DNA from 2 places in the Streptomyces sp. SCPE 10 genome. Region 2 is predicted to be linked to the other one. Evidence: riboswitches for the same ligand, from Rfam matches in the RefSeq annotation. Region 2 holds a riboswitch; the other holds the start of a gene.
What was found. Region 2 has a riboswitch for glycine ahead of gcvT (glycine cleavage system aminomethyltransferase GcvT). Riboswitches for the same ligand answer to the same signal wherever they lie in the genome.

Region 1 (15,441 bases), 3.9 Mb from region 2:
GTCGGCGGGGTGGCCCTGCTGCTCGCCCTGGGCCGCAACGGCGTCGTCGGCCAGTGGCTGGACTCCTGGTTCGGGATCACGCTGCCGTTCACCACCGCGGGCGTCGTCCTCGCCGAGGCGTTCGTCGCCATGCCGTTCCTCGTCATCAGCGTCGAGGGCACCCTGCGCGCCGCGGACCCCCGCTTCGAGGAGGCCGCGACCACCCTGGGCGCCTCCCGCTTCACCGCGTTCCGCCGGGTCACGCTGCCGCTGATCGCGCCCGGCATCGCGGCGGGCGCCGTGCTGGCCTGGGCGCGCGCCCTCGGCGAGTTCGGTGCCACGATCACCTTCGCGGGCAACTTCCCCGGCCGTACCCAGACCATGCCCCTCTCGGTCTACCTCGCCCTGCAGAACGACCCCGAGGCCGCGATCGCGCTGAGCCTGGTGCTGCTGGCCGTCTCCATCGCGGTGCTGGCGGGACTGCGCGACCGATGGCTGACAGGGGTGTGACCATGCCGACAGGACGGCGGGCGAGGCCCACGAGCCCGGTAGCGAAGGATTGCGAACCGATGACCGACGTCGACGCCCCGCGGCTGCCGCGGACGGACCGGCAGGGGCTCGACGCGCGGCTCGTCGTGGACCGCGGGTCCTTCCGCCTCGACATGGCGCTGACGGCGGCGCCCGGGGACGTGGTCGCGCTGCTGGGCCCCAACGGCGCGGGCAAGACCACGGCGCTGCGTGTGCTGGCCGGTCTGGTGCCGCTGACCGAGGGCCGTCTGAGGCTCGACGGCGTCCCGCTGGAACGGGTCCCGCCGGAGTCCCGCCCGGTCGGCGTCGTCTTCCAGGACTACCTGCTCTTCCCGCACCTGTCCGCCCTCGACAACGTGGCCTTCGGGCCGCGCTGCCAGGGCCTGGGCAAGGCGGAGGCCCGGGCAGTGGCCGCGGCCTGGCTGGAGCGCATGGGGCTCGCCGAGCACGCGGGCGCCAAGCCGCGCCGGCTCTCCGGCGGCCAAGCCCAGCGCGTGGCCCTCGCCCGCGCGCTCGCCACCCGGCCCCGGCTGCTCCTGCTGGACGAGCCGTTGGCCGCCCTCGACGCCCGCACCCGGCTGGAGGTCAGGGCCCGGCTGCGGCACCATCTGGCCGAGTTCGAGGCGGTCGCCGTCCTCGTCACGCACGACCCGCTGGACGCCATGGTGCTCGCGGACCGGCTGGTGGTCGTGGAGCACGGCCGGGTCGTCCAGGAGGGCGCCCCCGCCGACATCGCCCGCCGCCCGCGCACGGACTACATCGCCCGGCTCGTCGGCCTGAACCTCTACCAGGGCGAGGCCGCGGGCCACACCGTACGGCTGGACGCCGGGCCGGAGATCACCACCACCGAGGAGCTGTCCGGACCGGCCTTCGTCGCCTTCCCGCCGTCCGCCGTGACCCTCTACCGGGACCGGCCCACCGGCGCCAGCGCCCGCAATCTGTGGCGCTGCGAGGTGGCCGGCCTCGAAACCCACGGCGACCGGATCCGCGCCGACCTCACCGGTGAACTCCCCCTCGCCGCCGACCTCACCACGATGGCCGCGGCCGAGCTGGAACTGCGTCCCGGTGCACCGGTCTGGGCGACAGTCAAAGCGACGCAGACCCACGCGTACCCGGCCTGATCCCTCGGGCGCCTACGGTGGGTGACCATGACCCTGAGCATCCGCAACCAGCTCCCCGGCACCGTCACGGCGGTGCACCCCGGCGAGGCGATGGCCATCGTCGAGGTCCGTCTGGACGGCGGGCAGGACCTGACCGCGGCGATCACCCGGGACGCCGCCGAGGACCTGGCCCTCGCGCCCGGCACGCCGGTGCGCGCCCTGGTGAAGTCGACCGAGGTCTCCCTCGCCACGCACCGCGTGGCGGGCCTGTCGATCCGCAACCAGCTCCCCGGCGCCATCACCCGTCTGACCACCGGCGCCGTCATGGCCACCGTGCGCATCGCCGTCCCCGGCGGCGAGCTGACCGCGGCCGTCACCAAGGAGGCGGCCGCCGACCTCGGCCTGTTCGTGGGCTCCGACGTGGTGGCGCTGGTCAAGGCGACCGAAGTGGCACTGGCGACCGCATAGGGCGAGGGCCCCGCCCGGACATCCGGACGGGGCCCTCGGGGCGCGCGGTTCGCCGCGGACCGGTCAGTCCTCGTACGCGTCCAGCGGCGGGCAGGAGCAGACCAGGTTGCGGTCGCCGAAGGCCTGGTCGATGCGGCGCACCGGCGGCCAGTACTTGTCGGCCACCGACACACCGGCCGGGAAGACGGCCTCCTCGCGGCTGTAGGCATGCGTCCACTCGCCGCCGAGCGCACCCGCGGTGTGCGGCGCGTTGTGCAGCGGGTTGTCGTCCGCCGGCCAGACGCCGGAGCCGACCTTCTCGATCTCCGCGCGAATCGCGATCATCGCGTCGCAGAACCGGTCCAGCTCGGTGATGTCCTCGGACTCGGTGGGCTCGATCATCAGCGTGCCGGCCACCGGGAACGACATGGTCGGCGCGTGGAAGCCGTAGTCGATCAGGCGCTTGGCCACGTCGTCCACGCTCACGCCGGTGGCCTTGGTCAGCGGGCGCAGGTCGATGATGCACTCGTGCGCGACCAGGCCGCCGGGGCCGGTGTAGAGCACCGGGTAGTGCGGCTCCAGCCGCTTGGCGATGTAGTTGGCGGACAGCACGGCCACCTGGGTGGCCCGCTTGAGGCCCTCGCCGCCCATCAGGCGGACGTACGCCCAGGAGATCGGCAGGATGCCCGCCGAGCCCCACGGCGCCGCCGAGACCGGGCCCACGCCCGTCTCCGGGCCCGCCGCCGGCTGCAACGGGTGGTTGGGCAGGTACGGCGCCAGGTGCGAGCGGACCGCCACCGGGCCGACGCCGGGACCGCCGCCGCCGTGCGGGATGCAGAACGTCTTGTGCAGGTTGAGGTGCGAGACGTCGCCGCCGAAGTGGCCCGGCTTGGCGAGGCCCACCAGCGCGTTGAGGTTGGCGCCGTCGACGTACACCTGGCCGCCGGCCTCGTGCACCCGGGCGCAGATGTCGGCGACGTGCTCCTCGAACACACCGTGCGTGGACGGGTAGGTGATCATCAGCACCGCCAGCTCGTCGCGGTACTGCTCGATCTTGGCCCGCAGGTCCTCGACGTCGATCTCGCCGTCCTCGGCGGTCTTGACGACGACGACCTTCATGCCGGCCATCGCGGCGCTGGCGGCGTTGGTGCCGTGCGCGGAGGACGGGATGAGGCAGACCGTGCGGCCCTCGTCGCCATTGGCGCGGTGGTAGCCGCGGACCGCCAGCAGACCGGCCAGCTCGCCCTGGGAGCCGGCGTTGGGCTGGAGGGAGACCTTGTCGTAGCCGGTGACCTCGGCCAGGCGGTCCTCCAGCTCGCGGATGAGCGTGAGGTAGCCCTCGGCCTGCTCGGCGGGCGCGAAGGGGTGCAGCGCGCCGAACTCCGGCCAGGTGACCGGCTCCATCTCGGTGGTCGCGTTGAGCTTCATGGTGCAGGAGCCCAGCGGGATCATGCCGCGGTCGAGCGCGTAGTCACGGTCGGCCAGCTTGCGCAGGTAGCGCAGCATGGCGGTCTCGGAGCGGTGCTGGTGGAAGACCGGGTGGGTGAGGTAGTCGACGCCGCGCAGCAGCGCCTCGGGCAGCGCGTCGGCGGCGCTCGCGTCCAGCGCCTCGATGTCGGCCTCGACGCCGAAGGCGGACCAGACGGCGGCCAGGTGCGCCCGCGTGGTGGTCTCGTCGCAGGCCATGGAGACGTGGTCGGCGTCGACGAGGCGCAGGTTGACGCCGTTGTCCCGGGCGGCGGCGACGATCTCGGCGGCCTTGCCGGGCACCCGGGCGGTGACGGTGTCGAAGAACGCGCCGTGCACCAGCTCCACGCCGCCGGCCTTCAGGCCCTCGGCGAGGATCGCGGCGTACCGGTGGGTGCGCCGGGCGATCGTCCGCAGGCCCTCGGGACCGTGGTAGACGGCGTACATGCCGGCCATGACGGCGAGCAGCACCTGCGCGGTACAGATGTTGCTGGTGGCCTTCTCGCGGCGGATGTGCTGCTCGCGGGTCTGCAGGGCCAGCCGGTAGGCCTTGTTGCCGTCGGCGTCGACGGACACGCCGACCAGGCGGCCGGGCAGGCTGCGGGCGAACTTCTCGTGCACCGCCATGTAGCCCGCGTGCGGCCCGCCGAAGCCCATCGGGACGCCGAAGCGCTGGGTGGTGCCGACGGCGATGTCCGCGCCCAGCTCGCCCGGGGAGGTCAGCAGGGTGAGGGCGAGCAGATCGGCGGCGACGGTGACCAGGGCGCCCAGCTCGTGGGCCTGCTCGATCAGCGGCTTGATGTCGCGTACGGCACCGGAGGCGCCCGGGTACTGGACCAGCACGCCGTTGATGTCCCGGGCGGCGATGTCGGCCGGGATGCCCTCGCTGAGGTCGGCGACGACGACCTCGACGCCGGTCGGCTCGGCGCGGGTCTGGATCACGGCGACGGTCTGCGGCAGGGCGTCCGCGTCGACCAGGAACAGGCCCTTCTTGTTCTTGCCCATGCGCCGGGACAGCGCCATGGCCTCGGCGGCGGCCGTGCCCTCGTCCAGCAGGGAGGCGCCCGAGGTGGGCAGGCCGGTCAGGTCGGCGACCATGGTCTGGAAGTTCAGCAGGGCCTCCAGGCGGCCCTGGGAGATCTCCGGCTGGTAGGGCGTGTAGGCCGTGTACCAGGAGGGGTTCTCCATGACGTTGCGCAGGATGACCGGCGGGGTGAAGGTGCCGTGGTAGCCCAGGCCGATCATGGAGCCGAGGACCTGGTTGCGGTCGGCGAGCGAGCGCAGCTCGGCGAGCACCTCGGCCTCGGTGCGGGCGCCCGGCAGGTCGAGCGCGTCGGCGTTCTTGATCACATCCGGGACCGCGGCGGCGGTCAGCTCGTCCAGGGAGCCGTAGCCGACCTGCGCGAGCATCTTGGCCCGCGCTTCCTGGTCGGGGCCGATGTGGCGCTGTTCGAAGGGGATGCCCGCTTCGAGCTCGGAGAGCGGAATGCGATGGGCGGTCATTGCGGAGGCCTCCTGGTCTGACGCGACCTTCGAAGGGCACCACGGCGCGGGTGCCCCGACGGCCTCCCCCTCTGTCATCTCGACCTGAGAGCTTCACCGGACGCCTCGCGGCGCCGGCTTTCACCGTCGGTGAGGGCGGGAGCCGTCGACACCCGCCCTGCTTTCCAGAGTGACCTCGTCCGTGCGGTACGTGGGCCTGAGAGATTCCGGGGAGGATTTGCTCCTTCGGCGCCTCCGAGGTGGTCGGAGGACTCTCCCGCACGGGGTCAGCAGCCGCAATCAGCCTACCAGCGAGGTCAACGGCCGGTTCCTCAAGTGGCCGCCGCGGTGAAAGTGCTCTTTCGTAGTGCTTACGGATGAGTTGCGACCACGTGGAGGGAGAGGGACCGTGCAGACCGACATCGATCCGCGCAACCTGATCGGCCGCAAGGCGTTCGACCGCACCGGTACGAAGATCGGCACGATCGACGAGGTGTATCTGGACGATGCGACCGGCGTGCCCGAGTGGGCGGCCATACGCACCGGCCTCTTCTCCCGGGACGCCTTCGTCCCCCTGGAACCCAGCGAACTCGTCGACGGCACCCTGCACGTCCCCTTCGACCGTTCCCTGATCAAGGACGCCCCCGACTTCGGCGTGGGCCGCCACCTCTCCCCCGAACAGGAACTCCAGCTCTACCACCACTACGGCCTGGACGTGCCCCCGCCGACGGCGGCCCCGGACCACGACTTCGGCAAACTGGCGGGCTCAGAGGAGACCTGACTTCGGCTGCCCCCGCCCGGCGGGCACCGGCACCAGGGGGAGGGGGTCGGCCGGCCGCAGCGCGGGGTCGGTGACGAGGAAGGTCCGTACCCGGCCGGGATCCGACTGAGGGGTCTCGAACCGCACCGTCACCCGGCCCACGCCGCTGCCCTGCACCCACCCGTGGCCGAACTCGTCGTGCCGTACGTCCTGGCCGGCCCGCCAGTGCGGGGCGGCGGGCTCGGGCGCCGCGGCCGACTCGGTCACCGGCTCCTCGGGCGACTCCTCATCCGAGGGCTTGGCCGCCTGGGCGAACAGGTCCTCCTGGGTGTAGTCGGCGAGCCCGGTGACGCCCACCCCGAGCAGCCGCACCCCGCCCGTGGTGTCCACGGAGTCCAGCAGCCGCCCGGCGGCCTCCCGGACGACCTCCGGATCGTCGGTGGGACCCCGCAGCGTCTCGGAGCGGGTCAGCGTCGAGAAGTCGTAGCGCCGCACCTTCAGGACGATCGTCCGCCCGGACAGCCCCGCCTCGCGCAGCCGCCGCACGCAGCGGTCGGCGAGCCGCCGCACCTCGAACCCGATCCGCGGCCGGTCGTGGATGTCCACGTCGTACGTGTCCTCGACCGACACCGACTTGGCCTCCCGCTCGGCCACCACCGGCCGCTCGTCCCGGGCCAGGGCCATGGCGTACAGCGCCTGTCCGTGCGCCTTGCCGAGCAGCCGTACGAGCTCGGCCTCGCCCGCCTCGGCCAGTTCCTCCACCGTGGTGATCCCGGCCCGCCGCAGATGGTCCCCGGTGGCCGGCCCCACCCCCGGCAGGGTGCGCACCGGCATCGGTCCCAGCAGCGCCCGCTCGGTGCCCGGCTCGATGAGCACCAGCCCGTCCGGCTTGGCCTCCTCGGACGCGATCTTCGCGAGCATCTTGGAGGCGGCGAGCCCCACCGACCCGGCGAGCCCGGTGGCCGCGCGGATGTCCGCGCGCAGCTTGAGGCCGGTTCGCCGCGCCGACTCCGCGTCCCATGCCGTTCCCCCGGCCGCCAGGTCCACGAACGCCTCGTCCAGGCTCAGCGGTTCCACCAGCGGCGACAGCTCCCGCAGCAGCGCCATCACCTGGTCGCTGACCGCGCGGTAGAGGGGGAAACGCGGCACCAGATAGGCGGCGTTGGGTGCCAGCCGGCGCGCCTGCGCCATCGGCATCGCCGAGTGCACCCCGAAGACCCGTGCCTCGTAGGAGGCGGTGGCGACCACCCCGCGCGGCCCGAGCCCGCCCACCACGACCGCCTTCCCGCGCAGGCTCGGCTTGGACGCCTGCTCCACCGAGGCGTAGAAGGCATCCATGTCGAGATGCAGGATCGTGGGCGCGTTTCTCACGTCTCCGATGCTGCACCACGGCACTGACAATGCCCATGTGCCGCGAAGGGGCCGGTCAGACCGCCCGGTTGCGGCGCCGCGCCAGCTCGTCCGCTGGGTTGTGCCCGACGAGCGTCTCGCCGGTGTCGATGCGTTCGCCGTGCAGCTGGGACAGGGCGCTCTCCACGTCCCGCCACACCACGCCGACCGCGATCCCGAAGATGCCCTGGCCGCCCTGGAGCAGGGCGTGGACCTCGTCCGGCGAGCCGCACTCGTAGACGGTGGCGCCGTCGCTCATCAGCGTCATCCGCTCCAGGTCGCGGAAGCCGCGCTCCCTGAGGTGCTGCACGGCCGAGCGGATGTTCTGCAGCGAGACCCCGGTGTCCAGGAACCGCTTGACGATCTTCAGGACCACGACGTCCCGGAAGCTGTACAGACGCTGGGTGCCCGACCCGTACGCGGGCCGCACGCTCGGCTCGACCAGGCCGGTGCGCGCCCAGTAGTCGAGCTGTCGATAGGTGATGCCGGCCGCCGCACAGGCCGTGGGCCCCCGGTAGCCGATCTCTTCGGACGTCATGGACGCCGCCCCTCCGCCGCTCGGCACCGCCGTCGGCCGCTGCGGAGCGTGATCCACCGCGCTGCTGTGAACCGGGTACGGACCGCTCTCCCCGAAACCGCGCACAGGAGCACCCCCAGCCGTACCGTCGCCGCTGGTTCTCACGCCGACCTCCGTCCTTGACCTGCCTTCTCGACGGTAGGCAGTCACCAGGGGTGCGTCAACGATCGCCACACTCGGCACGCCGAGTGATAATCACCCAAGGAGTGGTTTCCCGTGTCCCACCGCGGGGAAAGGCTAGCCGAATGCCCTCGCGGGAACCCGTAGGACGCTCTCAATCGCCGGTGGCAATTGCCCCGGGAGCGGGCGGCGACGAGCCCGGACCGGCCGCCGGATCGCCCGGTCACCCGGCCTCGGGAGGCCTCACTGGTTGCTGGTTCCGAAGTCCTCGGGCGAGATCTGGTCGAGGAACTCGCGGAACTTCTCCACCTCGTCCTCCTGCTCGTCCGGAATGGCGATGCCCGCGTCATCCAGCACCGTGTCGCTGCCGTAGATCGGCGTCCCGGTGCGCAGGGCCAGCGCTATGGCATCGGAGGGGCGGGCGCTGACCTCGACTCCGCTGGCGAAGACCAGCTCCGCGTAGAAGACACCTTCCCGCAGGTCGGTGATGCGTACCTCGGTCAGCTCCTGACCGAGGGCCTCCAGCACGTCCTTGAACAGGTCATGGGTCAGCGGCCTGGCCGGGGCCATGCCCTGCTGGGCGAAGGCGATCGCCGTCGCCTCCCCCGGCCCGATCCAGATGGGGAGGTAGCGGTCGCCCCCCACTTCGCGCAGGAGCACGATCGGTTGGTTGGAGGGCATTTCGACCCGGACACCTACGACATCGAGCTCGTTCACACAGCAACCCTAGGCCGTGCCCGGGACGTTTGGGTAGTCGGGCCGGGCACAGCAGCCCGATCCGGCCCCCTCGAACGCCCCCGCATCAGGGCAGACGCACCCCGAGGGCGGTCTTCACCAGGGACGCGTGCAGCTTCATGGTGAGCGCCGCCAGCTCCTTGGTGCGGGCCTCGGCGAGCGCTCTGGTCTGCGGATTGCGGTGGCGCTTGAGCGGGGCCACCACCTGGTCGACCAGCCCGGCCTCCCGGTCGGCGGCCGCCTTCATCACCCGCAGATGGCGGGGCTCGATCCCGAAGCGCCCCAGCTCCGCGACGAGGGTGGCCACGGTGACGGCCTCCGCGTCGTACGATCCGTCGGCCAGCGGCACCAGGAGCCCGTACGACTCCCACTCCGCCAGCTCGGCCTCGCCGATGTCCGCGGCCGCCAGCAAGTCGGCCCGGCCGACCCGGGCCACCGTGGGCGCCTCCAGCACCTCCAGGGCGTCCTCCCCGCCGCGCTGGCGCCCGACCACGGGCAGCGGGACGGCCTCGCCCCGCTCCATGGCGTCCAGGTGCTCACGGATCACCTTGAGCGGCAGATAGTGGTCCCGCTGCATTCTCAGGACGTGTCCGAGGCGCTCGACGTCTCCGGCGCTGAACTTGCGGTACCCCGAAGGGGTCCGCTGCGGCTCGATGAGTCCCTCCGCCTCCAGGAAACGAATCTTGGAGATGGTGACTTCGGGGAACTCCTCGCGCAGCACGTTCAGCACCGTGCCGATGCTCATCAGCCCACTGTCCCTGGCGGCGGTACCGCTTCCGGCACCGCCGCTCGGTGTTTGAAGCATGGACCTTCCCTGGGTTACCCCCGGAGCGTGTCCGGGGGCGGGTCAGATGCCCTGCCGGCTCGCGTAGAACACCAGCCGGTACTTGCCGATCTGCACCTCGTCACCGCTCTGCAGGGCGACCTGGTCGATCGGCTCGCGGTTGACGTAGGTGCCGTTCAGGCTGCCCACGTCGGCGACGGTGAACGAGCCGTCCGGGGAGCGGCGGAACTCCACGTGGCGACGCGAGACGGTCACGTCGTCCAGGAAGATGTCGCTCTGCGGGTGACGGCCGGCCGTGGTCAGGTCGCCGTCCAGCAGGAAGCGGCTGCCCGAGTTCGGGCCACGGCGCACCACCAGCAGGGCCGAGCCCGCCGGGAGCGCCTCCACCGCGGCCTGTGCCTCCGGCGACAGCATCGGAATCTGGCCGGTCGTCTCCGCGTCGTACGCCTCGAGGCCGGAGATCGAGATCGTGGACGTCGTCTCGGAGGCGCGCTCGGGCACGGCTCCGGGACGCAGCGGCGCACCACAGTTGGAACAGAAGCGGGCGTTCTCCGCGTTGCGGTTACCGCACCTCGTACACACCAGGGCCGACATGGACGGATCCTCCTGCCGCGGCTGTCCTGCCGAGGCGTTGGACGCGTACGGGCCGGGACCAAAGTCTCCACCCGTACTTGAGGTTGACGGTTGCCCGAAACCTATGCCGCCGGACTGGGCAGGGTCAACTGACGGCGCGCCCTGGCCTCCCGAAATGTCACCGCCCGGACCAGCCACCTGGTCCCGGAACAGCGGCCGCTGACCCTGTGCGTCAGGCTGTGCGCGATGGCGAGCGGTCGCGTTGTCGCCGCCCTCTCGCGCGCTCTTGCCGAACCACTTCGCAAACAACTTCACGGGCGATTCCCCTTGACCGAAACAGACCCGCCCGTGGGGCAGGACGAACCCTGATTGCCGACACCGGCCGACCCGGACACCCTCACAACGTCCGTGCCCACCAGACAGTTTCCACCACGCGCCACCTCGTCGGTGCGCCGACCCCCCGCAACCTCATGCCCCTGCCGGAAGGCCCCCATGCACCAGCGGTTCACCGGGAGGACGACCGAGCGTAGTCAGGCTGCTTCGCCTGTCGCAAGGCGTCCACGACGATCTTGCCCGACTGTGCGACGGAGACCGTGGCCTGCTCCTTCTCCAGAGTCTGCACCACGCCCCCCGGGATGTTCAGCGCCGGTTCGAGGTCCTGCGGCTTGCCGATGACCTTGAAACGATAAGGGGCGTTGATCTTGTTCCCGTCCACGCTCACGCTCTTGCCCGCGTCCGCGAAATAGGTGTTCGCCACCACGCGTACGCCGTTGACCTGGATCGCCTCCGCGCCGGCCGCGCGCAGCTCCTGGATGGTGTCGAGCAGCATGTCGGACTGGACCGTCCCCTTCGTGTCCTCGATCGTCATGGTGATGCCGGGACCCTGAGCCGCCACGGTGCCCGCCAGGATGCCGAGTTGCCTCTCCTTCTCGGCGGTCTGCCGGCGTGCCTCCGCGGCCTGGTCGGAGCTGCTCTGGAGCTCCTGGCGCTGCTTCTCGAGTCCCTGCCTCTCGTCTTCAAGACGCTGAGTACGCGAATCCAGTTCATCCAGGATGCGAACAAGATCTTCTTGGCGTGCGCCGCGCAGCGCGCTGTCGGTGTCGCTGTTCGACGCCACCTGGACGGCCAGGCCGAAGCCGAGGCCGAACAGCAGGAGGGCCACTATGAGTTGGGGCCGGGTCAGGCGCGGCGGCCACAGTCCCTTGAGCAGCCGCTGACGGCCGGTCAGCGGTTCCTGGGGGCGCGGACCCGGTGTCGGTCCGGCGCCGGGCGGTGGGGCGGGCACCTCGGCCGGCAACTCCTTGCGCAGCCGGTTCTCCGGCCGCTCGCCCTGCTCGCCGGGGCGGTTGGGCTCCTCGTTGCCGCCGCTCCGCCCGTGGAAGTTCTCGTCCTCGCGGTCGTACTGGTCGCTCATCGCCTCACGCCCGGAAGACATGCCGTCGGATCGCCGCGGCGTTGGAGAAGATCCGGATGCCGAGGACGACGACGACACCCGTGGACAGCTGCGCACCCACGCCCAACTTGTCGCCGAGGAACACGATCAGGGCCGCCACGACCACGTTGGACAGGAACGACACCACGAAGACCTTGTCGTCGAAGATGCCGTCCAGCATGGCCCGCAGGCCACCGAAGACGGCGTCCAGCGCCGCGACCACGGCGATCGGCAGATAAGGCTCCACGACCGCCGGAACCTCGGGCCGGACCAACAGGCCGGCCACGACTCCCACGACGAGGCCCAGTACGGCGATCACGATGTGCCCTTCTTCGTCTTCTCGGTGTTCTCGGTGTTGCCGCCGTCCCCGGTGGCCGGCTTGGCCGTGCGTACGATCACGCTCGGCGCCGCGGGCAACCGGACGTCGCGCTGGGTGGAGATGGTGGCGCGGATGCCGTAGTTCTGCTCCAGGGCGTGCAGGTACAGGCCGTCCGCACCGTTCTGGAAGTCACTGCTCAGCCGGGGCCCGTCCCCCACCGCGAGCACGGTGTACGGCGGCACCAGCGGCCGGTTGTCGACCAGTATCGCGTCTCCGGCGGCCCGGATCGCCGACAGGGCGGTCAGCCGCTGCCCGTTGATGGAGACGGCCTCGGCGCCGGACTGCCACAGCCCGTTGACGACGCGCTGGAGGTCGCGGTCGCGCACCCGGCCGGTGTCGGAGAACCCCGCCGTCTCCCTGGGGTTGGAGCCGTCGCCACCGGAGCTGGCCTCCTTGGCGTCGTTGACGACCAGCTTGACGCCCGGGCCGTGCACCTCGGTGGCGCCGGACAGCATGCCCACCAGGTCCGCCTCGGCGCTGCCCCCGCTCGACCGCAGCGCCGCCCGCTGGCGCGCGCTGACGTCGTCACGGAGTTTGTCGACGCTGCCCTGGAGCCTGTCCGCGTCCGCGGTCTCCTTGTCGACGCGGTCGATCAGCTCCTGGCGTTCCTTGGCCACCACGGGCGCCGCCACGCGGGCCTGGGCCGCTCCCACGGTCACGACCAGGGCCGCGAGCACCAGTCCGCCCGCCAGGCCGAGCTTCGCCCTCAGGGTCTTCGGCAGGCCGCCCTCGCCCTGGGACTTCTTCCGGGCGGCGGCCTCGGCGTACCCGTCGTCGAGGCTGTGGTCCATGACGTTGGTGATCAACGACATGGAGGCGTCCGGGCGGCGCGGCCGCGCGGGGCTGCTCCGAACGGGGGGTTGCTGCGGCATGCCGCACATCGTCGCACGTCGTGCGCGATACCTCCGAATGGCCCCACCGGCGTGCCGGACAGGCCCCCTTGGGGACACATGTCCGGCACGCACGCGTGCGGCACCGTTTGCGGCCCCGTCCGGCGCGCGGCACGCCGTCAGAGCCAGGTCAGAGCCTTGTCAGGCCCTTGTGGGCGTCACCGTCCGGCGCTGTCCACGACGGCCGACCACTCGTCCAGGAGGGCCTGCGCGGAGGCGTCGTCGGGGCCTTCGGCCCACAGATGGGTGACGGCCTCGGCCGGGTCGGGCAGCACCATCACCCAGCGTCCGTCCGTCTCCACGACCCGCACCCCGTCGGTGGTGTCCACCGAGCGGTCCCCGGCCGCCTCGACCACCCGGCGCATCACCAGGCCCTTGACGGCCCACGGCGTGGCCAGGTCCCGCTTGAGGACGTGCGCCCGCGGGATCCGCGCATCGATCTGGCTCAGGGTGAGCTGGGTGCGCGCCACGAGGCCGATCAGTCGCACGAAGGCCGCCGTGCCGTCGAAGACGCTGCCGAACTCGGGGACGATGAACCCGCCCTTGCCGTCGCCGCCGAAGATGGTGCCTTCCGCGCCGCCGACGCGCGTGAGGTCGTCCGGCGACGTGGTCGTCCACTCGACCTGGGTGCCGTGGTAGGCGGCCACCTGCTCGGCGATCCGGGTGGTGGTGACGGGCAGGGCCACCCGGCCGCTGCGCCGTTCCGCGGCCACCAGGTCCAGCATCACGAGCAGGGCCCGGTCGTCCTCGATGATCCGGCCCTTCTCGTCCACGAGCGACAGCCGCTCGCCGACGGGGTCGAAGCGGACACCGAACGCGGCGCCGGAGGAGGCGACGATCTCACCGAGCCGTACCAGGCCGCTGCGCCGCATCTCGGCCGTCTCGGTGGGCCGGGACTCGTCGAGACCGGGGTTGATGGTCAGGGAGTCCACGCCGAGCTTGCCCAGCAGGCTGGGCAGCACCAGGCCCGCGCTGCCGTTGGAGGCGTCCACGACGACCTTCAGCCCGGACTCGGCGATGCCGGTGGTGTCGACGTTGCGCAGCAGGGAGCCGGTGTACGAGTCGAAGACGCTGGACGGGAAGTACAGGTCGCCGATCTCGCCCGGGAACGCCCGCCGGTATTCCTGGCGCGCGAACACGCGGTCCAGCTTGCGCTGTCCGGCCTGGGACAGGTCGGCGCCCTGTCCGTCGAAGAACATGATGTCGACGGAGTCCGGGACACCGGGCGTGGTGCGGATCATGATGCCGCCCGCGCTGCCCCGCGCGGTCTGCTGCCGGGCCACCGGCAGCGGCACGTTCTCCAGGTCGCGTACGTCGATGGCGCTGGCCTGGAGCGCGGAGATGACCGCCCGCTTGAGCGCCCTGGCGCCTCGGGAGTGGTCTCGGGCGGTGGTGACCGTGGAGCCCTTCTTGAGGGTGGTCGCGTAGGCGCCGGCGAGGCGTACGGCCAGCTCGGGCGTGATCTCCACGTTCAGGATGCCGGACACCCCGCGGGCGCCGAAGAGGTGTGCCTGGCCCCTGGACTCCCAGATCACCGAGGTGTTGACGAAGGCGCCGGCCTCGATGGTCTTGAACGGGTAGACGCGGACGTTGCCCTGCACGATCGATTCTTCGCCGATCAGGCACTCGTCGCCGATGACGGCGCCGTCCTCGATCCGGGCGGCTCGCATGATGTCGGTGTTCTTGCCGACGACACAGCCGCGGAGGTTGCTGTGCTGGCCGACGTAGACGTTGTCGTGGACGACCGCCTTGTGCAGGAAGGCGCCGCTCTTGACGACGACGTTCGAGCCGACCACGGTGTGCTCGCGGATCTCGGCGCCGGACTCGACCTTCGCGTAGTCGCCGATGTACAGCGGCCCGCGCAGGACGGCGTCGGGGTGTACTTCGGCGCCCTCGGCGACCCAGACGCCCGGGGAGATCTCGAAGCCGTCGATGTCGACGTTGACCTTGCCTTCGAGCACGTCGGCCTGGGCCTTGACGTAGCTCTCGTGAGTGCCGACGTCCTCCCAGTAGCCCTCGGCGACGTAGCCGTAGATCGGCTTGCCTTCCTTCATCAGCTGGGGGAAGACGTCGCCGGACCAGTCGACCGGAACATCGGGTTCTACGTAGTTGAAGACTTCGGGCTCCATCACGTAGATGCCCGTGTTGACGGTGTCGGAGAAGACCTGGCCCCAGGTCGGCTTCTCCAGGAAGCGTTCGACCTTGCCCTCCTCGTCCACGATGGTGATGCCGAATTCGAGGGGGTTGGGCACCCGGGTCAGGCAGACCGTGACGAGCGCGCCCTTCTCCTTGTGGAAATTGATCAGTTCGGTGAGGTCGAAGTCGGTCAGGGCGTCGCCGGAGATGACGAGGAAGGCGTCGTCCTTCAATGCCTCTTCGGCGTTCTTGACGCTTCCGGCGGTACCGAGTGGCTTCTCCTCATTGGCGTAGGTGAGCTCCATCCCGAGCTCTTCGCCGTCACCGAAGTAGTTCTTGACGAGCGAGGCAAGGAACTGCACGGTGACCACGGTCTCGGTGAGCCCGTGCCTTTTGAGCAGCCGTAGCACGTGCTCCATGATCGGGCGGTTCGCCACGGGCAGGAGCGGCTTGGGCATGCTCGAGGTCATGGGGCGCAGGCGTGTGCCTTCGCCCCCGGCCATCACGACGGCCTTCATGTCGGAAGCGTCCTCCTTGAAGAGACGACGGTCTAGCCGACTTCACCCGTCCAGATTGTCCCGCACTTTTGCACAGCGGGCCATCGAGGCGTTACGTCAGGACAATCGCCGGGCTCAATCGGCCACGGTGTCCGCACGCACCAAT
Region 2 (15,441 bases):
CCGTTCGGAGGTCTCGCGGTCGATGCGGGGCATCGAGCCGAGCAGGCCCCAGGTGTAGGGGTGCTGCGGCTTCTCGAAGACCTGGGCGGCCGGGCCGCGCTCCACGCACCGGCCGCCGTACATCACGAGGACGTCGTCGGCGATCTCGGCGACCACGCCGAGGTCGTGGGTGATCATGACGACCGCGGAGCCGAACTCCTTCTGGAGGTCCCGGATCAGGTCGAGGATCTGCGCCTGGACGGTGACGTCGAGGGCGGTGGTGGGCTCGTCCGCGATGAGCAGTTCGGGGTTGTTCACCAGCGCCATGGCGATCATGGCGCGCTGGCGCATACCGCCGGAGAACTCGTGCGGGTAGCCGTCGACGCGCTTGGCCGGCTCGGGGATGCCGACGCGGTCGAGCATCTCGATGGCGCGCGCCCGGGCGACCTTCTTGCTGACCTTGTGGTGCACCCGGTAGGCCTCGACGATCTGGTCGCCGACCTTGTAGTAGGGGTGCATCGCGGACAGCGGGTCCTGGAAGATCATCGCCATCTCGCGGCCGCGGAGCTTGCGCACCTCGTCCGGGGAGGCGCCGACCAGTTCCTTGCCGTTCAGCCAGATCTCGCCGGACATCCGCACGTTCTTGCCGCGCGCGCCGAGCCGGTGCAGGCCCATGACGGCGAGCGAGGTGACGGACTTGCCGGAGCCGGACTCGCCGACGATGGCGAGGGTCTTGCCCTTCTCCAGCGAGAAGGAGAGCCCGTCGACGGACTTGACGACACCGTCGTCGGTCGGGAAGTGCACCTTGAGGTCGCGGACCTCCAGGAAGGCCGAGGGCGCCTTGTCGCCGGCGGTCTCGTCCTTGGCGGTCTTGGAGAGTTCGGTCACGAGAGCCTCACCCGCGGGTCGGCGGCGGCGTAGAGCACGTCCACCAGGAGATTTGCGATGACGACGAAGGCGGCGGCGAGCAGGGTCACGCCAAGGATCTTCGGCAGGTCGTTGTCGGTGATGCCCTGGACCGCGTACTGGCCGACACCGGGCAGCGAGAACACGGACTCGGTGATCACCGCACCGCCGAGCAGCAGGCCGACGTCCATGCCGAAGACGGTGATGATCGGGGTGAGGGCGGCCCGCAGGCCGTGCCGGACGACGACGGTGCTTTCGGGCAGGCCCTTGGAGCGGGCCGTGCGGATGAAGTCCTCGTTCATCGTCTCCAGCATGCCCGAGCGGGTGAGCCGGGCGTAGATCGCGGAGTACAGCAGGGCGAGCGAACACCACGCCGGGAACAGGGTGTTGGCCCACTGCGCCGGGTTCTCGGTGAACGGGACGTAGGTGCGGCCGAAGATCGGCCACTTGTAGGTGAAGAGCAGGATCGCCAGGTTGCCCGTGAAGAACATGGGCAGCGACACGCCGGCGAGGGCGACGCCCATGAAGGTGCGGTCGAACAGCGAGCGCGGCTTGAGCGCGGAGACGACACCGACCGCGACACCGGAGAGCAGCCACAGCACGGCGGCACCCGCGGCCAGCGAGAGGGTGATCGGGATGCGCGAGGTGAGCTGCGACCAGACCGCGACGTGATCCTTGAAGGAGTAGCCGAAGCAGGGAACGTCGCAGTGCACCGTCTTGGGGCCGAGGTTGTAGTCGGTGCCGACCACGATCCCCTTGATGAAGTGCCAGTACTGGACGTAGACGGGCTGGTCCAGACCAAGGTTGTGCTTGACCGCGGCGATGTCCGCCTTCGACGGGCTCTTTCCGATGTACTGCTGCGCCAGTTGGTCCGCTGTCTGGCCGACGAGCCGTGGCAGCAGGAAGAAGATGGCGAAGGTGACCGCGGTGACGACCAGCAGCAGGATCACTGCCGCGAACGTCCGGCGGAGGATGTACGAGATCACGGGGACCGGCGCTGGTGCCCGCGGGCCGCGAAGCCCGCGGGCACCAATGCCTTCACCTGCCTTCCGGGGCTGCTACTTCTTCGTGGTGCCGAGGTTGAGGTAGTCGTACTGACCGCTGAAGGCGGCCGTGGAGACCACGTTGGTGGCGTACGGCGAGCGGTACAGCAGAACCTTGAAGTAGGTCAGCGGGACCAGCGCGGCGTCGTCCATCGCCTGCTTGTCGATCTGCGCGTACAGGGCGTTGCGCTTGGCCGTGTCCGGCTCGGCGATCGCCTGCGCGAGCAGGTCGTTGACCTTCTTGTTGTCGTACTGCGACAGGTTGGTGTTGCCGGACTGGCTGATCGCCTTGCCGTTGAGGATCTGCTGCAGGAAGCCGTAGCCGGACGGCCAGTCGGCACCCCACTGCATCATCATCAGGCCGATGTTCTGCTTGTCGGTGAAGCTCGGCACACCCGCGTAGTCGGTGAAGTACTTGCCCGCCGGGTACTGCTTGAGGGTGGCGTTGATGCCGACCTTCTTCAGCGAGTTGATGATCGCGGTGGCCGCGTCGACCTCACCCGGGCGGTCCGACCGCGCCGTGATGTTGGTGTTGATGGTCTTCTGGCCGCAGGCCTTCAGCTGGTCCTTGGCCTTGGCGATGTCGCCCTTGGAGCCCGGGGTCGCGTAGACGTCCGCCTTCTGGTAGCCGGTGATGTCCGGCGGCAGGACGGTGGAGGCCACGTCGCCGCGGATCGGGCCGCCCATGGCGGTCTGCACGGAGACCTTGTCGATGGCGTACTCGACGGCCTTGCGGCAGGCGACGTTGTCGAACGGCTTCAGCTTGGTGTTGATCGCCGCGTAGACCAGACGGCCACCGTAGGTGTTGTCCGTGCTGGCCTTGCCGTCCGCGGAGTTGAGCAGGTCCGCCTGGGTGGAGGCCTGGACGCCGGTGCCCACGAGGTCGACGGTGGCGTCGCCGGACTGGAGGTCCTTGTCGATCGTCTCCGGGTTGACCTTCAGGTTGACGACGATCTTGTCGGCCAGCTGCTTGCGCAGCGGGTCGGTCTTCGGGTCCCAGTTCTTGTTCGGGACCAGGACGGCCTGCTTGCCCTCCTGGTAGCTCTGGAACTGGTACGAGCCGGAGGACACGATGTGCTTGACGTAGTCGACGCCGTCGTCCTTGGCCTGCGGCACCGGCGCCGTCTCCGGCGTGGCGACCAGGTAGTCGAACTCCTGGAAGGCACGGTTCAGGTGGAAGACGATCGTGGTGGCGTCCGGCGTCTCGATCGAGGACAGGCCCTTGGCGCTCTTGTCCTTGTAGGGGCCCTTGTACTTGTCGCCGTCCTTCATGAACTGCTGGAAGTAGTTCGGACCGAGCGAGAGCACGTCACGCGCGAAGTTGGACCGCTCGACGGCGTACTTGACGTCCTTCGAGGTGATCGGCGTGCCGTCCTGGTACTTCAGGCCCGCGCGCAGCTTGTACGTCCAGGTCTTGCCGCCGTCGCTGGCGACGCCCTTGCTCGCGGCGAGGTCCGGGACCAGGGTGTTGCCCTTGGAACCGGGGCCGGGCTCGAACGTCATCAGCGGACGCGCGTAGAGACGGCTGAAGTTGTACATGTACGCGTAGTACGTGTTGCCGGGGTCGAAGGAGTCCGGCACGTCCGACATCTCGTAGGTGACCGTGCCACCCTTCTTGTCGGACGCGTTGACGACGCCCTTGGTCGCCGCGTTGGCGCCGGCCGCCTTCGGTGTGTCCTTGTTGTCATCGGCCTTGCTGCAGCCTGCGAGCAGCAAGCTTGCGGAGCCGATGGCCGCGACCGCGGCCAGCGCTGACCTTCGCATGATGGTCTGCTTCCCCTCCATTGATCGGAAACTTGATGGGCTCTCTGGCTGCCTAGCGGCTGCGCGGGTCGAGAGCGTCGCGGAGACCGTCGCCGAGCAGGTTGAACGCGAGGACGGTGATGAAGATGGCCAGGCCCGGCACGATCATGTACTGGGGATCGACCTGGTAGTAGGTGACCGCTTCGCGGAGCATGCCGCCCCAGGAGGCCTGCGGGGGCTGGATGCCGACGCCGAGGAAGCTCAGGGACGCCTCGAACAGGATGTTGGTCGGGATGAGCAGCGTCGAGTAGACGATGATCGGGCCGACCAGGTTCGGCAGCAGCTCGCGGAAGAGGATGTACGGGCCCTTGGCACCCATGCCGCGGGCCGCGTCGACGAACTCGCGCTCGCGCAGGGCCAGCGTCTGGCCGCGCACGATCCGGCCCAGATAGGGCCAGTTGAAGAAGCCGATCACGAAGATGAGCACCGCGAGGTGGAGCGGCAGTCCGTTCAGACCGAAGGCGCCGCCCTGGAGGGTGGCGGAGATCGCGATGGCGAACAGCAGCAACGGGAAGGCGAGGAAGACGTCCATCAGCCGGCTGATGATCGAGTCGACCCGGCCGCCGTAGTAGCCGGCGATCACGCCCATGACCGCGCCGATCACGTTGGACAGGACCGTGGCGCCGAAGGCGACGACCAGGGAGACCCAGGAGCCCTCGATGACGCGGGTGGCGATGTCCCGGCCGAACTTGGGGTCCACGCCGAGCGGGTGGTCCATGCTCATGCCGCCCCAACTGCCCTTGGGCAGCGAGGTGTCGGGGACGATCAGGTCCTGGTGGAAGGCGTTGGGGTCGAGGCCGAAGAGTGCCTGGATGGGGCGCGAGAGGATGGCCAGGAGGATCAGCAGGATCACGATGACCCCGCCGGCCACGGCGACCTTGTCCCGCTTGAACCGGGCCCATGCGATCTGACCCAGGGAACGACCCTCGATCCGCCCCTTGTCGGCTCCCGCGAGCACAGCCTCCGGCTGCGCGTCGGCTGCCGCCCCGGTGGTCTCGATCGGTGCGGTCACGATGTGCGACCCCTCTCGCCGGTGGTGACCGGCCTGCGCTGCCGCGGTTTGCGGCTTTGTCGACTTGCCATCGATCACGAGGCTCGGCCTCGTGTCTGAGTCGGGAGTCTTCAGCGTCGTCGCGATCACTCGCCAGAGCTGACGGTGAAAGTATGCGCAACCGTGATGCACTCCGGAGGATTCCGTTATCCGAACAGTGGGTAACGCCCCCCGGACACGGGGCAGTTGGGACACAACGCCGTAATGCCGCGGTTCGGGAGGTACGGCCGCAGGGGCACCCGTACCGGTGCCGGCTCAGTAACCGCCGTGCACCGGGGGATAGCCGTACCCCGGTGCGTGGGCGCGGAGTTGGAGCTGGGGCGCGGGGGCGGGCGCGACGGCGTGGGCCTCGCGGTCGTAGAAGGGGCGGGCATTGGCCCGCATCCACATCACGACCGGGTCGTGGTCGTCGGTCAGCGCGACCGTGGACACCGGGAGGCCCTCCGGGACGGCGCCGACGGACTGCTGCATCATCGCGCGCACCGAGTCGACGGCGGCCGGCGAGGCGTCGTACAGGTCGAGGCCGATGGCGAGGTACGGCGCGCCGAGCGCGGGCTGGACCCAGGCGCGGCGCAGGGAGCGCAGCGCGGGGGTGCGGTGGGCGTGCTGCGCGAGCAGGGCGTAGAACTGGGGGATCTCGATGCCCGGTTCGGACAGCCGCAGCGGTCCGGCGGGCTGGCGGTCCAGTCCGGTGGCGATGCGGCGCAGGTCCAGCCAGGGGATGCCGACGCCGCCGCCCGGGGCGTGCGGATTGAGCCAGAGGCCGTAGTGGTCGGGGTAGAGGGTGCGGGCGACGTCCAGACCGTCGATCACCTCGTAGGAACGGTTCCAGCCACTGGCCGACAGTTCCTGGGCGGAGGTGACACAGGGGGCGTAGTGGAAGCCGCCGACCTCCATGTTCCCGTACTGGGCGTCCGGGGAGCCGGCCTGGCCGTGCCACAGCAGCATCCAGATCTGGCCGGCGGAGGGGGTGGCGAGGGCGCGGAGGAGGGCCTCGTAGGCGTCGTAGCGTCCGGGCGTGACGTGGCGCAGCGTGTGTTCGACGCTTCCGCTGTGGGTGGCGCTCACCTTGTCATGCCCTTCTTTTTCATCATGCCCCGCGTGTGGGGACAGCTTATGCGCCGATGAGCTCCGGCCCCGTTGTTCGTACGCGGGCGCCCGGCCTACTGAACGTAGAAGGGTCGGACGCTTGACTTCAGCCACTGGGCGACCGGGTCGTCCGTGACGTCCAGGAGGATCAGGTTGACCGGCCACCGCACCGGGACCCGGCCGAGGGCGCGGCCCAGGGCCTCCAGCGGGGCGGCGCGGAAGTCGCCCTCCCACCCGGAGAGTTCGACGCCGACGAACATCACCGGGTCGGCCGTCTCGATGGCGGCCAGGCAGCGGCGGGCGGTGAGCACCACGCCGGTCGCGGCGAACTCGGCGGACGCGGCGGAGAAGAAGTCGACCGGGTCGTCCTGCCAGTCGGGCTCGAAGAGGCGGACGCGACCGCCGGCCGCCGGGCCGTCCAGCGGGGTGTTGCCGGCGCGGCACAGCTCGGCCACGGCCTCGGGCGGCAGCGGGATGCCGACCGTGCCGCCGGGGTTGACCGCGATGCCGGCCTGCGGGGGCAGCCCGCGGGCGAACTCCACGGCCGGGGCGATGGCGTACGCCATGTGGGAGCCGGTCGCCTGGCGCAGTTGCTCCTCGGAGCTGAACACCGGGACGTACGCCTGGCCGTCGAGTTCCAGGCCGGGGAGGTCCAGCGGGCCGCTGCCCGGACCGCCGCCGTTGGGCAGCGGCACCCAGAAGAAGCTGCGGCCGAGGACCTCGATGATCCGGCCGCCCGCCGCGGGTATGCCGAGGGAGGCCGACAGCACCTCCTCCAGTTCGTTGCCGGGCCAACCGCCGTGCGGGTGGGGGTGCGCCTGTGCCGGGAAGTCCGCGGGAATGTCCGCCGGGAAGTCCATCTGCCTACCGCCTGCTGGGAACCACTGCTGGGACCACGAAGGCTATCGGGTGGCGGTGACCAGGCCGCTACCCCGTGAACACGATCCGCTGTACCGCGTCCGCCGCGGGCCGGTCCAGCAGCACCGCGGAGCCGCAGCCCGCGGGCAGCTCGCCGCGCTGCACCGCGCCGAGCAGCCGGGCCGTGGTGCGGCGGTGGCGGGCGAAGGCGTACCGGGAGACGCCGCGGCCGCGCTCGCGCTGGCCCGCGCGGGCCGTCTGCTCCGGCACGTCCAGCAGGACCAGGTGCAGGGTGCCGCCGGCGCGCCGGGCCGAGCGGGCGAGCCAGGCGCGCACCCAGGGCTGGGTGCCGCAGTCGTGCACCACCACCGGCTGCCCCGAGCGCAGGGCGCGGCGCAGCGCGAGGTAGTGGGCGGCGCGCACCAGGGGGCGGTAGAGGGCGTACGGCAGGCACCGGGGCAGCCGGGCGGCGAAGCGCTCGCGGGTGTCCTGGGAGTCGACACGGCGGCCGGTGACCGCGCGGCGCATCAGCGTGGACTTGCCGCTGCCGGGCAGCCCGCTGAGAACCACGAGGTCACGGGGGCCGAAGCAGAGGGTGCGGGGCGTGTGGTCCGCCCGGTCGCGCAGATCCCACGCCCGTGTCCGGTCCGCCATGCCCGCCCCCTGTCCCCTGTTCCGGGTCGGCTCCCCCGCCCCCGGCCGGTCCGCGCCCCGGTCTGGTTTCTGCCCGCCGGAGGTAAAGAGAAGGTAATGGCACCGGTATGACGGACGGGTGCGCGCGCCGCCACGGGCCGGTTACGGATGCGGGCCCTGACGGGCACGGGTGCGACGTGCAATGATGTGGCCGCCAACTGCATACCGGCCGCTTGAATCCGCGCGGGAGAGTCCCCAGCCGTCTGCGCTGGGGCGCCGAAGGAGCAAGTCCCTCCCTTGAATCTCTCAGGCCCCGTTACCGCGCGGGCGAGGCACATCTGAAAAGCGGGTCGCTGTGACAGTGGCTCCACCCAAGGTGCAAGCCGTGATCTCGCCCCCGTGGCGGTCCCGGCGAACCTCTCAGGTTCCGATGACAGATGGGGAGGAACGTTCCTCGCCCCATCCCTGTTGCCCTGGGAGACGACCGACCGATGAGCAGTACCGAACTCCGACACACCGCGCTGGACGCCGTGCACCGCTCGCTCGGTGCGACGATGACCGACTTCGCGGGCTGGGACATGCCCCTGCGCTACGGCTCCGAGCGCGACGAGCACATGGCCGTGCGGACCAGGGCGGGCCTGTTCGACCTGTCCCACATGGGCGAGATCACCGTCACCGGCGCCGAGGCGGCCGCCTTCCTGAACCACGCCCTGGTCGGCAACATCGCCTCCGTCGGCATCGGCCGCGCCCGCTACACCATGATCTGCCGGGCCGACGGCGGCATCCTGGACGACCTGATCGTCTACCGGCTCGCCGAGACCGAGTACATGGTCGTCGCCAACGCCTCCAACGCCCAGGTGGTCCTGGACGCGCTGACCGAGCGCGCGGCGGGCTTCGACGCCGAGGTCCGCGACGACCGGGACGCCTACGCCCTGATCGCCGTGCAGGGCCCCGAGTCCCCCGGCATCCTCGCGTCGCTCACCGACGCCGACCTGGACGGCCTGAAGTACTACGCCGGGCTGCCCGGCACGGTCGCCGGCGTTCCCGCGCTGATCGCCCGCACCGGCTACACCGGCGAGGACGGCTTCGAGCTGTTCGTGAAGCCCGAGCACGCCGTCGAGCTGTGGCAGGCGCTGACCAAGGCCGGCGAGGGCGCCGGTCTGGTGCCGTGCGGCCTGTCCTGCCGGGACACGCTGCGCCTGGAGGCGGGCATGCCGCTGTACGGGCACGAGCTGACCACCGCGCTGACCCCCTTCGACGCCGGGCTCGGCCGCGTGGTCAAGTTCGAGAAGGAGGGCGACTTCGTCGGGCGCGCGGCGCTCGCCGAGGCCGCCGCCCGCGCCGAGCAGAACCCCCCGCGCGTCCTCGTCGGTCTGATCGCCGAGGGCCGGCGCGTCCCGCGCGCCGGGTACGCGGTGGTCGCCGACGGAAAGGTGATCGGCGAGGTCACCTCCGGTGCCCCCTCCCCCACCCTGGGCAAGCCGATCGCCATGGCCTACGTCGACGCGGCGCACGCGGCGCCGGGCACCGAGGGCGTCGGCGTGGACATCCGCGGCAACCACGAGCCCTACGAGGTCGTGGCGCTGCCGTTCTACAAGCGCCGGAAGTAGTCGGCGAGCCCGGTCCCGCCCCCGCCCGGCCCGGGCGGGCACGTGACCCTGCGCACATTCACCCGCCCAGTGGCGGTCCCCGCACTCCCCCCGTCATCAGCACTCCCGCGCATACAGGAGAATTCAGGCCATGAGCAACCCCCAGCAGCTGCGTTACAGCAAGGAGCACGAGTGGCTGTCGGGCGCCGACGAGGACGGCGTCTCGACGATCGGCATCACCGAGTTCGCGGCCAACGCGCTCGGCGATGTGGTCTACGCCCAGCTCCCGGCCGTCGGCGACACCGTGACCGCGGGCGAGACCTGTGGTGAGCTGGAGTCCACCAAGTCGGTCTCCGACCTGTACTCCCCCGTCACCGGCGAGGTCACCGCGATCAACGAGAACGTCGTGGACGACCCGTCGCTCGTGAACTCCGAGCCCTTCGAGGGCGGCTGGCTGTTCAAGGTCCGCGTCTCGCAGGAGCCGCAGGACCTGTTCTCCGCCGCCGAGTACGACGCCCACATCGCCGGCTGAGGAGTCGTAGCCCCATGAGTGTCCTGAACACGCCCCTGCACGAGCTGGACCCCGAGGTCGCGGCCGCGGTCGACGCCGAGCTGCTGCGCCAGCAGTCCACGCTGGAGATGATCGCGTCCGAGAACTTCGCGCCGCTCGCGGTGATGGAGGCGCAGGGCTCGGTCCTCACCAACAAGTACGCCGAGGGCTACCCGGGCCGCCGCTACTACGGCGGCTGCGAGCACGTCGACGTCACCGAGCAGATCGCCATCGACCGGATCAAGGAGCTGTTCGGCGCCGAGTACGCCAATGTGCAGCCCCACTCCGGCGCCTCCGCCAACCAGGCGGCCCTGTTCGCGCTGGCCCAGCCCGGCGACACCATCCTCGGCCTGGACCTGGCGCACGGCGGCCACCTCACCCACGGGATGCGGCTGAACTTCTCCGGCAAGCAGTTCAACGTGGTCGCCTACCACGTGGACGAGGAGACCGGCCTGGTCGACATGGCCGAGGTCGAGAAGCTCGCCAAGGAGCACCGCCCCAAGGTGATCATCGCCGGCTGGTCGGCGTACCCGCGGCAGCTGGACTTCGCCGCGTTCCGCCGGATCGCCGACGAGGTCGAGGCCTACCTGTGGGTCGACATGGCGCACTTCGCGGGCCTGGTCGCGGCCGGTCTGCACGCCAACCCGGTCGAGCACGCGGACGTGGTCACCTCCACGACCCACAAGACCCTGGGCGGCCCGCGCGGCGGCATCATCCTCGCGAAGAAGGAGTTCGCGAAGAAGCTGAACTCCTCCGTCTTCCCGGGCTTCCAGGGCGGCCCCCTGGAGCACGTGATCGCGGCCAAGGCGGTCTCCTTCAAGGTCGCCGCCTCGGAGGACTTCAAGGAGCGCCAGCGCCGTACGGTGGAGGGTGCCCGCATCCTCGCCGAGCGCCTGACGGCCGACGACGCCCGCGCGGCCGGGGTGAACGTGCTGTCCGGCGGCACGGACGTGCACCTGATCCTGGTGGACCTGCGCGCCTCCGAGCTGGACGGGCAGCAAGCGGAGGACCGCCTCCACGAGGTGGGCATCACGGTCAACCGCAACGCCGTCCCGAACGACCCGCGGCCCCCGATGGTCACCTCGGGACTGCGGATCGGCACGCCCGCCCTCGCCACCCGCGGCTTCACGGCCGAGGACTTCGCCGAGGTCGCGGACGTGATCGCCGAGGCGCTCAAGCCGTCCTACGACGCGGAGTCCCTCAAGGCCCGGGTGAAGGCCCTGGCCGACAAGCACCCGCTTTACCCGGGTCTGAGCAAGTAAGTCACCTGGTGGGGCACTCGACGAGGAGTGCCCCGCCACTGCCCCAAGGAGTGACCGTGGCCATCTCGGTCTTCGACCTGTTCTCGATCGGCATCGGTCCGTCCAGTTCCCACACGGTGGGCCCGATGCGCGCGGCGCGGATGTTCGCCCGCCGACTGCGCAACGAGGGACTGCTGGACTCGGTCGCCGCCCTGCGCTGCGAGCTGTACGGCTCGCTCGGCGCGACCGGGCACGGCCACGGCACCCCCAAGGCGGTCCTGCTGGGGCTGGAGGGCGCCTCCCCGCGCACGGTGGACGTGGAGACCGCCGACGAGCGGGTCGAGTCGATCAAGCGGGCCGGCCGGCTCTCCCTGCTCGGCGAGCACGAGATCGTTTTCTCCTTCGACGACGACCTGGTCCTGCACCGCCGCAAGGCCCTGCCCTACCACGCCAACGGCATGACGGTATGGGCGTACGACGCCTCGGGCGCGGAGGTGCTGACCAAGACGTACTACTCGGTCGGCGGCGGCTTCGTCGTGGACGAGGACGCGGTCGGCGCGGACCGGATCGTGCTGGACGACACGGTCCTCAAGTACCCCTTCCGCACCGGCGACGAGCTGCTGCGCCTGACGCAGGAGACCGGTCTGTCGATCTCCTCGCTGATGCTGGAGAACGAGCGCGCCTGGCGCACCGAGGACGAGATCCGCGCGGGCCTGCTGGAGATCTGGCGGGTGATGCGGGCGTGCGTGCAGCGGGGCATGACCCGCGAGGGCATCCTGCCCGGCGGCCTCAAGGTGCGCCGGCGCGCGGCCGTCTCCGCCCGTCAGCTGCGCGCCGACGGCGATCCGCTGGCGCACGCGATGGAGTGGATCACGCTCTACGCGATGGCGGTGAACGAGGAGAACGCGGCCGGCGGCCGGGTGGTGACCGCACCGACCAACGGCGCGGCCGGCATCATCCCCGCCGTTCTGCACTACTACATCAACTTCGTGCCGAACGCGGACGAGGACGGCGTGGTCCGCTTCCTGCTGGCCGCGGGCGCGATCGGCATGCTCTTCAAGGAGAACGCCTCCATCTCCGGCGCCGAGGTCGGCTGCCAGGGCGAGGTGGGCTCCGCGTGCTCCATGGCGGCGGGCGCGCTCGCCGAGGTGCTGGGCGGCACGCCCGAACAGGTGGAGAACGCGGCCGAGATCGGCATGGAGCACAATCTGGGCCTGACCTGCGACCCGGTCGGCGGCCTGGTGCAGATCCCGTGCATCGAGCGCAATGGCATGGCCGCGGTGAAGGCGGTCACGGCCGCCAAGATGGCGATGCGCGGGGACGGTTCGCACAAGGTCTCCCTCGACAAGGTCATCAAGACCATGAAGGAGACCGGCGCGGACATGTCGGTGAAGTACAAGGAGACGGCGCGGGGCGGGCTCGCGGTGAACATCATCGAGTGCTAGGGCGGCTCCGGCCGCCTCGGTGCGGTCCGCCGGCGGTGTTCGGCGGCTGGACGTCACCCGCCGGCGGCGGGCCGCGCCTCCGGGCGGTCGGCCGCCAGGAAAGGGCGGAGCAGGGCGAGCAGCGCCCGCGGCCGGTGCAGCGGAATGATGTGGCCGCAGTCCTCGATGACGTGCCCGGTGAGGTCGTCGGCGATCGGCCGGAGCTGGTGTTCCAGCGCCGCGCCGACGGGCTGCGCGCCCACCGCCATCGTCGGCACCGTCAGCCGCGCGGCTGCCACGGCCCGCTCGATCTGTAGCGCGCTCTGCGGCAGTGCCCGGTAGGAGGAGAACGCGCAGCGCAGCGCCTGGCGGCCGGTGTAGGCGCGGACGAAGGCGTCCCGCAGCGGCGGGCGCACGCCGTCACCGAGGGTGCCCGCGCGGAGGAACCAGTCGACGTAGTGGGCCTCTCGGCCTTCCAGGACCGTCTCGGCCAGGCCCGGAACGGCGTGGAAGCCGAACCACCAGGGAGGGCCGTCGGCGAGGAAGTCCTCGGCGCCGGGCAGCCTGCCCAGCAAGGACTCCATGACGACGAGCCGCCGCACCCGGTCGGGACGGCGCAGGGCGAGGAGGAAGGCCGGCGGGGTACCCGCGTCGATGCCCACCACGGCGGCCGAGGAGACCCCGAGCGCCGTGAGCAGGGCCGCGGCGTCGTCGGCCAGGGACTGCGCGTCGTACCCGGTTTCGGCTCGGCCGCTCGCGCCGAAACCGCGCAGGTCGGGTGCGATGACCCGGTACCGGTCGGACAGGTCCGCCATGACCTCCGTCCACACTTCCCAGGTGTGGGGGAAGCCGTGCAGCAGCAGGACGGCCGGACCCGATCCGTCGACGGCCACGTTCAGCTCGACGCCGTTGACGGACACGGAACGCAACTCGGGCATGCGGAACTCCAGGTGCAGGCTGGTAACCATGGGTGACAACCTCACGCTAGGGAACTAGCCTTGGCCTTCCAAGAAGGCACTTTCCCCACAGGTGGTGAGCTGCGGGTGACCACGGCGAAGCCGGCCCGGCGCGGAGATCTGCTCGATCCCCGGTGTCCGACACGGCAGTTGCTCGACCGCATCGGCACCAAGTGGACCTCGATGGCGGTCAAGGCGCTGGCCGAGGCGGCCCCGGCCGAGGTCCGCTTCGCCGAGCTGCGGCGCCGTATGCCGGGCATCTCGCAGAAGATGCTCTCCGTCACCCTGCGCAGCCTCGTCCGCGACGGTCTGGTGGCCCGTCGCGTGGAACCCACCGTGCCGCCCGGCGTCCACTACCGGCTCACCGACCTCGGTCTCTCGCTCGAAGCCCCGCTGTCCGCGCTGCGCACCTGGGCCGAGACGCACATGGCGGAGATCGAGCGCAACAACCGGCTCGCCGACGACATCGACCGGCCCGCCGGCGAAGCCTGACCGGGGGTCCGCGCCGGCGGGCGCCCCCTGGTCGCGCCGTACCGCGCCGACGGGGTTCACCGGGCTCCGGCGTGAGCGGACGCGCCGCCGGTGGTGGTTCCGTGCGGTCGCGCATCGATGGGATCCGGTATCCGGAACGCCCCGTGACCGGGGCAAGTTTCCGGGGGGCCGTGCGGCGGGCACACACTCTGCATGCTCCACGGCATCGACGTAAGTTCCTTCCAGTCCTCGTCATATGACACGGACGGGCTCTCCTTCGTCTTCATGAAGGCGACGGAGGGCCGTTCGTACGTCAATCCCCGGCTCACCGCCCAGACCAAGACAGGCCGCGACGCCGGACTGGTCGTGGGCTTCTACCATTTCCTGTGGCCCGGCAACCTCGACGCCCAGGCGGACCACTTCCTCCAGCACACCCCGGAGCGCCCCGGCGACATCCTGGCCGTCGACTGGGAGGGCACCAGCGACGGCAGTCACGCCAGCAACGCGGAGAAGGACTCGTTCATCCGCAAGTTGAAGCAACTGCGCCCGCACAACCGGGTCATGCTCTATTGCAATCGCGAGTTCTGGTTGAACGTCGACCGGACGTCCTACGCGGGCGACGGTCTGTGGATCGCCGACTACGTGACGGCGGGCAAGCCCCGCATCAAGGCGAAGTGGCGCATCCACCAGTACTCCAGCCAGCCCCACGACAAGAACGTGGCCGACTTCGCCTCCAAGGACGCGCTGAAGGAGTGGGCGGGCGGCTGACGCGCCCAGGGGTGCCCGCTCCCGTCAGAAGGGGCACCCCCGCGAAGCCGCGTCACTTGTTCAGGTAGGTCCAGAACTCGTCGAACGACAGGACCTTGTCGCCGTTGAGGTCGCGGGAGCCGATGATCGCCTCGGCCACCGTGTCGGTGACGTTCCAGTCGCCCCCCTGGGCCAGGGCGGACTTGAACTCGGCGGCGGTGATGAACCCGTCGCCGTCCGCGTCGATCCGCTGGAATTCCTTGCGTGCTGCCTCGATGTCCGCCACCGATCCGCCCCTTTTCGTTCGTGTTTCTCATGCCGTGCAGGCGTACTGACGCTGGTCAGATTAGCTGTCCGCGTGGGCGCGGAGCGCGGCGACCACCCAGGCGAAGTCCTCGGCGTGCGGCGGCGCCGGGGCGCGGTTGACGAGGGCGATCAGTTCCCGGTAACGGGCGACGCGCTCGTTGAAGCCGACGGTCATGCGGTCCAGGACGTCCGCCCGGTCGGCGTCCCCGAAGAGGTCGCGCAGGACCGCGTCCGCCTCCGGCGACCCGGGGTCGATACCGCGCTCGCGGGCCGGGGCGGCCACCTCCACCAGCCGCTTGGCGAACCAGAGGGAACGGCCGTCGGGCCGGCCCGACGCCCCGTCCGCCGCGTTGAACTCCATCGCCCGGCGCATCTGCGCGCGGAAGTCGGGGTCCTGGATCATCTCCGCCAGCTCCACCCACGCGTCGACCTCCTCGGGGGTGGGGTCGTCCGCCGGCTCGACGGTGATGGCGTGCATGCGTTCGCGCACCTCGGGGTCGACGGCATCGAGGCCGTGCAGGGTCTGCGCCACGAACTCCGTCATGATGCGCTGCCGTTCGCCGGCCGACAGCCGGGCCAGTCTGTTCATCAGGGTCGTCTCCTCCACGGTCGAGTCGCGCCGTGCGATGGTCGACAGCACCGCGCGGGTCACCCTCAGCGACCTGATCTGCGCGTCGAGGGCCGCCACATGGGTGGCCGCCACCTCCGCCACGGTCCGCTCCCCCGCCAGCACCCGGCGCACGTCGTCCAGGCCGAGGCCCAGCTCGCGCAGGGTGCGGACCAGTTCGAGGCGGG

Region 1: linked by a shared signal. The riboswitch ahead of gcvP (aminomethyl-transferring glycine dehydrogenase) and the one ahead of gcvT (glycine cleavage system aminomethyltransferase GcvT) in region 2 are both predicted to bind glycine.

The regions. Positions count from the first base shown of each region.
Region 1 is NZ_CP197069.1:1,452,727-1,468,167, forward strand. It holds gene modB (molybdate ABC transporter permease subunit) at 1-489, shown strand, start outside; gene ACSP97_RS06865 (ABC transporter ATP-binding protein) at 549-1,628, shown strand; gene ACSP97_RS06870 (TOBE domain-containing protein) at 1,656-2,075, shown strand; gene gcvP (aminomethyl-transferring glycine dehydrogenase) at 2,139-5,024, opposite strand; glycine riboswitch at 5,199-5,293, opposite strand; partial or broken gene ACSP97_RS06880 (PRC-barrel domain-containing protein) at 5,413-5,571, shown strand; partial or broken gene ACSP97_RS06885 (DNA polymerase IV) at 5,706-7,134, opposite strand; gene ACSP97_RS06890 (MerR family transcriptional regulator) at 7,190-7,834, opposite strand; gene ACSP97_RS06895 (bifunctional nuclease family protein) at 8,093-8,566, opposite strand; gene ftsR (transcriptional regulator FtsR) at 8,652-9,389, opposite strand; gene ACSP97_RS06905 (FHA domain-containing protein) at 9,432-10,256, opposite strand; gene ACSP97_RS06910 (DUF881 domain-containing protein) at 10,447-11,355, opposite strand; gene ACSP97_RS06915 (small basic family protein) at 11,360-11,692, opposite strand; gene ACSP97_RS06920 (DUF881 domain-containing protein) at 11,689-12,624, opposite strand; gene ACSP97_RS06925 (mannose-1-phosphate guanyltransferase) at 12,801-15,296, opposite strand; gene ACSP97_RS06930 (CDP-alcohol phosphatidyltransferase family protein) at 15,411-15,441, opposite strand, start outside.
Region 2 is NZ_CP197069.1:5,306,765-5,322,205, reverse strand. It holds gene ACSP97_RS24740 (ABC transporter ATP-binding protein) at 1-867, opposite strand, end outside; gene ACSP97_RS24735 (ABC transporter permease) at 864-1,871, opposite strand; gene ACSP97_RS24730 (ABC transporter substrate-binding protein) at 1,944-3,692, opposite strand; gene ACSP97_RS24725 (ABC transporter permease) at 3,745-4,743, opposite strand; gene ACSP97_RS24720 (enhanced serine sensitivity protein SseB C-terminal domain-containing protein) at 5,038-5,850, opposite strand; gene ACSP97_RS24715 (enhanced serine sensitivity protein SseB) at 5,946-6,731, opposite strand; gene ACSP97_RS24710 (AAA family ATPase) at 6,799-7,383, opposite strand; glycine riboswitch at 7,597-7,694, shown strand; glycine riboswitch at 7,695-7,809, shown strand; gene gcvT (glycine cleavage system aminomethyltransferase GcvT) at 7,854-8,972, shown strand; gene gcvH (glycine cleavage system protein GcvH) at 9,103-9,483, shown strand; gene glyA (serine hydroxymethyltransferase) at 9,498-10,763, shown strand; gene ACSP97_RS24690 (L-serine ammonia-lyase) at 10,820-12,187, shown strand; gene ACSP97_RS24685 (alpha/beta fold hydrolase) at 12,241-13,104, opposite strand; gene ACSP97_RS24680 (winged helix-turn-helix transcriptional regulator) at 13,210-13,614, shown strand; gene ACSP97_RS24675 (glycoside hydrolase family 25 protein) at 13,807-14,361, shown strand; gene ACSP97_RS24670 (EF-hand domain-containing protein) at 14,414-14,626, opposite strand; gene ACSP97_RS24665 (helix-turn-helix domain-containing protein) at 14,687-15,441, opposite strand, start outside.